Regions from separate parts of the Halomonas sp. V046 genome, predicted to be linked through region 2. Evidence: predicted binding sites of a transcription regulator. Region 2 holds the regulator's gene; the other holds the start of a gene.
The links. The regulator FliA, encoded in region 2, starts transcription of late flagellar genes. The targets are predictions, from matches to a motif close to CTAAAGTTNNNNNNNNNNCNGCCGATA.
Positions count from the first base shown of each region.

Region 1: flgM (flagellar biosynthesis anti-sigma factor FlgM) is a predicted target of FliA. The motif match lies at 2,072-2,098, and genes of this name have one in related genera.

Region 1 is NZ_JBQXYF010000010.1:213,860-217,946, forward strand. It holds gene ACUN9Y_RS15275 (flagellar hook assembly protein FlgD) at 1-142, opposite strand, end outside; gene flgC (flagellar basal body rod protein FlgC) at 147-554, opposite strand; gene flgB (flagellar basal body rod protein FlgB) at 582-995, opposite strand; gene flgA (flagellar basal body P-ring formation chaperone FlgA) at 1,266-2,009, shown strand; gene flgM (flagellar biosynthesis anti-sigma factor FlgM) at 2,175-2,474, shown strand; gene ACUN9Y_RS15300 (flagella synthesis protein FlgN) at 2,471-2,920, shown strand; gene ACUN9Y_RS15305 (EAL domain-containing protein) at 3,076-4,087, opposite strand, start outside.
Region 2 is NZ_JBQXYF010000014.1:41,362-45,448, forward strand. It holds gene flhA (flagellar biosynthesis protein FlhA) at 1-1,606, shown strand, start outside; gene ACUN9Y_RS17855 (flagellar protein FlhE) at 1,603-2,049, shown strand; gene ACUN9Y_RS17860 (RNA polymerase sigma factor FliA) at 2,083-2,784, shown strand; gene ACUN9Y_RS17865 (hypothetical protein) at 2,897-3,679, opposite strand; gene ACUN9Y_RS17870 (hypothetical protein) at 3,851-4,030, shown strand.

The DNA.
Region 1 (4,087 bases), on a different contig from region 2:
TGAGCGGGTCCTGATTCTGCAGCTGGGTGACCAGCATGGTCATGAAGTTGTCACCGAGCTCTTCGGAGGCCTTGCTGGAACTGGCGCTGGCCGCGGCGGCGTTGACGCCGTTATAGATGCTTGCATCGATGGTATTGGCCACGGTCTTAGCCCTCACCCAGGGTCAGCGTCTTGAGCATCAGCTGTTTGCTGGTGTTCATGACCTCGACGTTGGCCTGATAGGAACGTGAGGCAGAGATCATGTTGACCATCTCGCCCACCGGGTCGACGTTGGGCATGGCCACATAGCCCTCGTCATCGGCCAGCGGATGCTCCGGCCGATACTCCTGACGCATCGGCGAGGGATCCTCGATGACCTCGCTGACCCGCACGCCACCGATACCGGCGGCGCCGGCGGTCTGGGATTCGAACATCACCTGGCGGGCGCGATAGGCCTCGCCGTTGGGGCCGCTGACGCTGTCGGCGTTGGCCAGGTTGCTGGCGGTGGCGTTCATGCGCTGGGACTGGGCGCTCATCGCCGACGAGGCGATATCAAACACGGAGAACATCGACATCGGTCACGCTCCTTGTGGGAGAAAGGCTTAGCGTTCTGGCTGCATGGCCTGCTTGAGGCCTTGAATGCGACTGTTGATCAGGGTCAAGGCCGTCTGGTAGCGCACCGTGTTGTCGGCGAAGGCGCTGCGTTCACGGTCCATGTCCACGGTGTTGCCATCGAGGCTCGGCTGATCGGGCACGCGATACAAAAGCTCCCGGGCGGCGGGCGAGGCGTGCCCCTGGCCTGACAGGTGGTGGGCCGAGGTGCGCGAAAGCGCAAGCCCATCGCTGCCCGACTGGCGCTGGGCGCTTTCCAGCGCCTTGGCAAAGTCCAGATCACGCGCCTTGTAGCCCGGCGTGTCGGCATTGGCGATATTGCTCGCCAACACCTTCTGGCGCTCGTTACGCAGCGACAGGGCCTGCTGATGAAAGGCGAGCGACGCCTCGAGCTGATCGATCATCCCGCTGACTCCTCAATCCGGGTCGCCTTCACAGAAGGGAAGGTGTCGACGATGGAGAATAGCGACAGCGTTGTCAGGCCAAAGGCATGAACAACCCCCTTTCCCATCGCCAATTCGGGCGATGCCCACCCGCCCTGGACGCTAGACTCGTGGGACACTCGGGGCAGAGCGCCCTTGTTCCTTCTGCCTGTGAGGCCGTCGATGGTGCCTTGTGTTTCGCAACGATCTGTCTTGTCCATGGCCGGCCCCAGAGCGCGGCCGACACGATCGATGGCGAGGGTTCTGCCGGTGTGGCTGGTGTGGCTGACCCTGCTGGCCCTGCCGACGCTTGCCGCGGCCGCCCAGGCACAGCCCCCGGCGCAAGGTCAGCACACCAGCCCCCGCGATCCGGGCGCCGCCACCCAAGACAGCCTGATCCAGCAGGTACAAGGCTTCCTGTACCAGCATGCGCTGCCCTTCGGCGATGACGTCCAGATAGAGGTCTTCCCGCCGGCCGCGCACTTCCCGGCCTGCGAAGACGCCGAGGTGTTTCTGCCGCGCCCCGATGCACGCCCCCTCGGTCGAGTGTCGGTGGGCGTGCGCTGTGGTCTCGACGGCCGCCGCGTGCGCTACCTTCAGGCCGAGGTCACGGTCTACGGCACCCACCTGGTCGCCGCCCGGGACATCGAACCAGGCGAGCGCATCAGCGCCGATATGCTGGTCCGCGAAAGGGTCGACCTCGGCCGCCTGCCGCCCCAATCGCTGACCGACCTGCAGGCGGCCATCGGACAGCAGGCGAAGCGACGCATGCGCCAAGGCCAGAGCTTATCGGCCTACCACCTTGAAACACCGCGGCTGGTACAGCGCGGCCAGGCCGTCAGCGTCCAGGCGCAGGGCAAGGGCTTTCGTATTCGCCGCCAGGGTGAAGCCTTGGATGAAGGCGGCGCCGGGGACACCGTGCGGGTGCGCTTCGCCAACCGCGACGTGCAGGAAGCCCGGGTAGCCGGGCCGGGACTGCTGTCGGTGACCTTCTGAACCGGTAGGTGGAATCCGCTAGACTGAAAGCGCTATCGACGAGACAAGGCCGCGACTCGGCATTAAAGTCCACCCGACATTGGCCGATACTGAGAACAACGCACCTGGTGACAACGTTTTTGGTCACATCCTGGTCACACCGTCATTGGTCACGAGGCCCCGACCATGAAAATCGACTCCCAACATCCGCTGACACGCCCCACCACCGCGGACCCGGCGCAAGGCCCCAAGCCCGCCGGCGACAAGGCCGCCGCTGACAAGGCGGCGGCTGGGGGCGACGGCCCCTCCAGCACCACCCAGCTGAGCCGGCCGGCCAGCGATGCCAGCCACGACATCGACACCGCTCGCGTGGCCGAGATCCGCGATGCGATTCGCGATGGACGCCTGGAAGTTCACCCCGAGCGCATCGCCGAGGGACTGCTCAAGAGCGTCCGCGAGATGCTCGATGAGGAAGGCAAGGCGTGAGTCTGACAAAGCTGCTGGATGAACAGCACGAGCGGCTGATGCAGTTGCTCGCGCTGTTGGGCGAGGAACAGGAGTGCCTGATCAAGGGCCAGGTCGACGGCGACAAGCTGACCACGCTCGCCAACGACAAGACCCTGTTGCAGCGCATGCTGGCCCAGACCGAAGAGCGTCGCCACGAGGTCCAGTGTCGGCTGGGTTACGGCGACACCCGCGAAGGCGCACGCCAAGCCGCCATCGATGCGGGCTGTGAAGAGCGCTGGCAGGCGACCCTCGCTGTTGCCCGAGAAGTGGCCCGCGCCAACCTGCGCTGCGGCGAGCTGCTGAGCCTGCGCATGGCCCACAACCAGCGCATGCTGGACCATATCCACAAGATCGCCGACGCCGGCGTCTATCGCGCCGATGGGCTGACCCGGCTGCAATCGCCGCGCCTGAGCACCTCGGCCTGAGGGCACCACCGGGCGCCGACTCGCCGCGAAGCACAAGGGCGCAAACCCTGGCGCAAAACCCTAGCAGCGAACGAAAAGACCGCGACGCGATGCCAGGGCATCGCGTCGCGGTCTTTTCACTGGAGGACCCTGTCAAACGCACGCCCTGCCAAACATTAGAGCGGCGAGAACGGATGACTCCCGGCGGCGGCCCAGGCCTCCAGGGCATCGAGCGCCAGCGGCTGGCTAAGCAAGTTGCCCTGGGCGCGCAGCAACCCGACCTCGCGCACCGTCGACAGCTGTTCGACGGTTTCCACCCCCACCACCACGCTGTCGAGCTCCAGGGCCAGCAGCGACTGCGTCAGCGCCGCCAGACTCTGGCGTGACGAAGGCCGCGCCTCGCTCAGCGCATGCACCAGTTCGCGACCGATCTTGCCAAGCGACACCGGCAACACCGCCATGCCGAACAGGTCGACCGGTGAGCGCCCCAGTCCATCGACCGTCAGCCGCACACCGAGGCCGACGATGCGTCGCAACAAATGGGAGTGACGTTCGCCGATCGCGCTCAGGCCGGAGCTCTGTATCTCCAGGCTCAGCCAGTTGAGTGACTCATCGCCCTGCTGGCGCAGGAACAGGTCGAGCGCTCGGCGGTCGAAGGCCTCCTGATCCAGCAACTGAACATGCACGTTCACCGCGATATCAACCTCGGCAAGGCTGGATCCCGACGTGGCCCAAAGCCTGCGCTGGGCGATGACCTGCTGAATCACCCAGCGATCCAGCCGATCCGCCAGTTGCATCTCCGCGGCCAAGGCCAGAAACACATCCGGCCCCAGCTCACCGCGCTCGGGGTGGCGCCAACGCACCAGGGCCTCGAGGCCACAGCAGCGCCCCGATACCAAGTCGAACTGGGGCTGGAAGACCAGCGAAAAGTGCTGAGCGGGAAACAGCAGCGCTTCCTGCAGGCTATGACGAAACGTCTGCTTCTCCGTGATCCAGCGCTGCAGACTGCCATCGAAGAAGGCATGGGTGCCGGGTGCGGCCTCTTCGAGCGCATGCTCGGCGTGCATCAACAGCACCTCCGGCTCGTCTCCGTCTTCCGGACACAGGGCGATGCCAATGCGTGGTTCGATCAATACCGGAGCATGGCCGGCTAAGGTGAAGGGCGGTTCCAGGGCTTCCTGACAGCGC
Region 2 (4,087 bases):
GCCGGGCAAGCAGATGGCCATCGACGCCGACCTGAACGCCGGCCTGATCGGCGAGCAGGATGCCCGCCAGCGGCGTGCCGAAGTGGCCCAGGAAGCCGACTTCTACGGCTCCATGGACGGTGCCAGCAAATTCGTGCGCGGCGACGCCATGGCGGGCCTCGTGATCATGGTGGTCAACGTGCTCGGTGGCCTGATGATCGGCCTGCTGCAGTACGACATGGCCTTCAGCGACGCCGCGCGCACCTACATCCTGCTGACCATCGGCGATGGCCTGGTGGCGCAGATTCCGGCGCTGGTGATTTCCACCGCCGCCGGCGTGACCGTGTCCCGGGTCAACACCGACCAGGACGTCGGCCAGCAGATGATCAGCCAGTTGTTCGTCAATCCTCGGGTACTGATCTTGGCCGCCGGCGTGATGGGCCTGCTGGGCCTGGTCCCGGGCATGCCGAACCTGGTGTTCCTGCTCTTCACCGGCCTGCTCGGCGGCCTCGCCTGGTGGCTGACGCGCCAGGAAACGCGGCGCCAGATCGCCGAGGAGCAGACCATCGAGACGCCGCCGGCGCCGGAGGCCCCGGAAGCCAGCTGGGACGATGTTCAGCTGGTCGATACCCTGGGCCTGGAGGTCGGCCACCGGCTGATTTCCCTGGTCGATGCCCGCCAGCAGGGCGAGCTGCTCGGACGCATCAAGAGCGTGCGCAAGAAATTCGCCCAGGAGGTCGGCTTTCTGCCGCCGGTGGTGCATATCCGCGACAACCTGGAGCTGCCCGCCAGCGTCTATCGGATTACCCTCAAGGGCGCCGAGATTGGCCGCGCCGAGGCCTTCCCGGGGCACTGGCTCGCCATCGACCCAGGCCAGGTCTCCGGCGAGCTGGACGGTACTCCGACCCAGGACCCGGCCTTCGGCCTGCCGGCGGTGTGGATCGACGCCTCCCAGCGCGAGCGCGCCCAGGTCTACGGCTACACCGTGGTCGATGCCGGTACCGTGGTCGCGACCCACTTGAATCACCTGCTGCATCAACACTCAGCGGAAATGCTGGGCCGCCAGGAGGTTCAGAAGCTGCTCGACAAGCTCGGCGACGACCAGAAGTCGCTGGTCGAGGAAGTGGTGCCCAAGGCCCTGTCGCTGACCGCCTTCACCCGGGTGCTGCAGCAGTTGCTCGATGAAGATGTGTCGATTCGAGACCTGCGCACCATCCTCGATACCCTGGCCGAGTATGCGCCGACCCAGCAGGACCCGGTGGAGCTGACCGCCCTCGTGCGGGTGGCCCTGGGCCGGGCCATCACCCAGCAATGGTTCGCCGGCCACGAGACGCTCAACGTGATCGGCCTGGCGCCCCAGCTCGAACAGGTGCTGGGCCAGGCGATGAACGGCAGCGGCGCGCTGGAGCCAGGACTGGCCCAGACCCTGATGACCCAGACCGAGACCGCGCTGGCCCGCCACGAGGCCACCGGAGAGCCCTCGGTGCTGGTGGTCAGCCATGGCCTGCGCACGGTGCTGTCGCGTTTCTTGCGTCGCCGCCTGCGCCACCTCGTGGTGATGTCCCAGGCCGAGATCCCCGACGATCGGACCCTGCGCGTCACGACCCAGGTAGGAGGTCAGGGATGATCCCATGCCCGGCATGGCCTGGCCGGCGGCTCCAGGCGGTGCGCCTGACCCGGAGCCTGGCCTTGACGCTGGTGGTGATCGCCGGCCTGGGCCTTGGCGCCGCGCCGCTCGCGGCCGATGGCGGAGCCTGGGTCGGCGCGGCACCGCGACTCACGGTGGCCTCCAGCGAGATGGACCGCGTCTCGCAGCCGTTGACCTCGGCGAGTCCGGTACACGGCACGGTCAGCCGCGTGGTATGGCGCTACCGCACCCCGCCCGGCACTCGCCTGGTGGCGAGCCTGTGTCACGCCCAGCGCTGCGTGGGGCTGACCGGGCCGCGTGGCGTGACCGAGGCCCTCGCGGGGGTATCCGCGAGCGGCCCCCTGACGTTTTCCTTCCGCCTGGCAGAGGGCCAACGCCCGACCGTGGTGGAAGACATGCAAGTGATCGTCAATCACCGATAATGCGCTCGCACCGGTGCCATTGAGGCAAGGCCCATGTACACAGCACAAGGCAAGATCCATCAGCAGGCCCAGCTCGACGCCTACCTGCCCATGGTCCGCCGTCAGGCCCTGGCCCTGCAGGTCAGGCTGCCCGCGGGCGTCGATCTTGATGACCTGATCCAGGCCGGTATCGTCGGCCTGCTCGAGGCCCTCGGGCGGTATGACGCGAGCCAGGGGGCACAGTTCTCCACCTTCGCCAGCCAGCGCGTTCGCGGCGCCATGCTCGATGAGCTGAGAAGCCGTGACTGGCTGCCGCGCAGCGTGCGGCGCCAGGCCCGAGCGCTGGACGAGGCGACCCGAAACCTTCAGCAGCGCCTCGGCCGCGCCCCTGAAGAGCACGAGATCGCCGCGGAGCTGGACATCGACCTGGCGACCTACCGCCTGTTACTCGGCGACATCAACAATGGCCAGCTGATGCCCTTCGAGGAGCTGCTCGCCGAAGGCAGCGAGCATCGTTTCGTCGGCAAGGTCAGCGCGACGCCGCTGGCGGAGCTGATCGAGGGCGAAAAGCGCGAAGCGCTGGTCGCCGCCATTGCCGAGCTGCCCGAGCGCGAAAAGCTGCTGATGGCGCTCTATTACCAGGAAGAGCTCAACCTCAAGGAAATCGGCGCGGTGCTCGGCGTCAGCGAATCCCGGGTGTGCCAGCTGCATAGCCAAGCGGTGAGCCGGCTGCGGGGCGCGCTGATCGAGGTCTGATGACCGCGAGTCGGGCGCCACACTCGGCTCCGAGAACGGGGCGACCAGGCGCCATCCAGGCCTGCCTTGAACACCGTCGGCGCTAGGCGCGAGCTGGCTAGGCACGCGCTCGCTAGGCGTCGTCGGCCGCCTCCCCTTCAGGCGCCGGCCCCGCCGTGTGATACGGCAGCACCTCATCGAGCAGATCGACGATGTTCTCGAGGGCGATGGGCGCTTCAAGCCAGGCATCGAATGCCGGAGCCATGCGCGACACCCGTCGCCCGTGAGCCGCGACGGCCACCACCGGGACGCTACTTCGCCAGCCGCCACACAGACGCTGCTCGAGGGCGGAGAGCAGTGGCAGACGCGGGTCCACCAGCACCAGATCCGGCGGCATCAGCCGCAACAGCCAGTCGGCAAGGCAAGCATCGGCGACGATATCCAAACGCAGCCGACGCTGGCCCTGCAGGGCCTTCTGGACGTTGCGGCGGACCTTGGAATCATCACCGATAAAGAGGATGCGTAGGGGCGTGATATCGGGCTCGGCGGTAGCCGGCAGGTAGTGATCGTGGATCCAACCGCCCAGGGTCTCGAGCCCGGTCAGGCTCAATGGGGCATTGTCGCGCGCCGGGAACATCATCAGCTGCCAGCGCGGCATGCCGTTCTGCCCCAGGCGCAAGATGCAGGGCTTCGGGAAAGCGGCAACGCCAGGGGGATCGGCCCCCTGAACCGCGGCCAGACGCAGCCGCCGGCGATCGTCCAGGGTTACCGGGCGAGGGCTCGCCCAGCAGCCGGCGTCATCACCGAGGATGACGCGGTCGGCCTGCATCACGCGTCTGACCAGATCAACAAAATGACAGGGCGCTTGTTGCCAGGCGGCCATGCCCGCCGCCATGGGGCGATGGGGATCGCTCATGGATCCCTCCTCTTTTACGCCAGTCCCGACGCGGGTTCTGCCTCACGGGAACCGACGTGGACTGCGATCTATCGACATCGCGCGCTGAGCCAACCGACCTACTCCCATGCTGCCGCTTCGGTGTCGGCGCTGCTCGGCATCGGCTCGCCAGAGGTCTGGGGTGGAAGTTTGATGCAGCGACAGGAATCACCGCGGCCGGTGTGGCTGATGGAAGAGCGCTGCCATGAGAAGGCGGTGGCGATGAAGGGCACTATCTACCCGCGCTATCTACCCGCGCTATCTCACTGCTATCTCACCGTTCTCCCTCAGGGCGAACCTCACAAGGCGTTGTCACATGGCCTATGTCATTGACGGAGCCATGGGCCTGGCGATAGCCCCTTGGTATCAGCACCATCGCGGCATTCAATT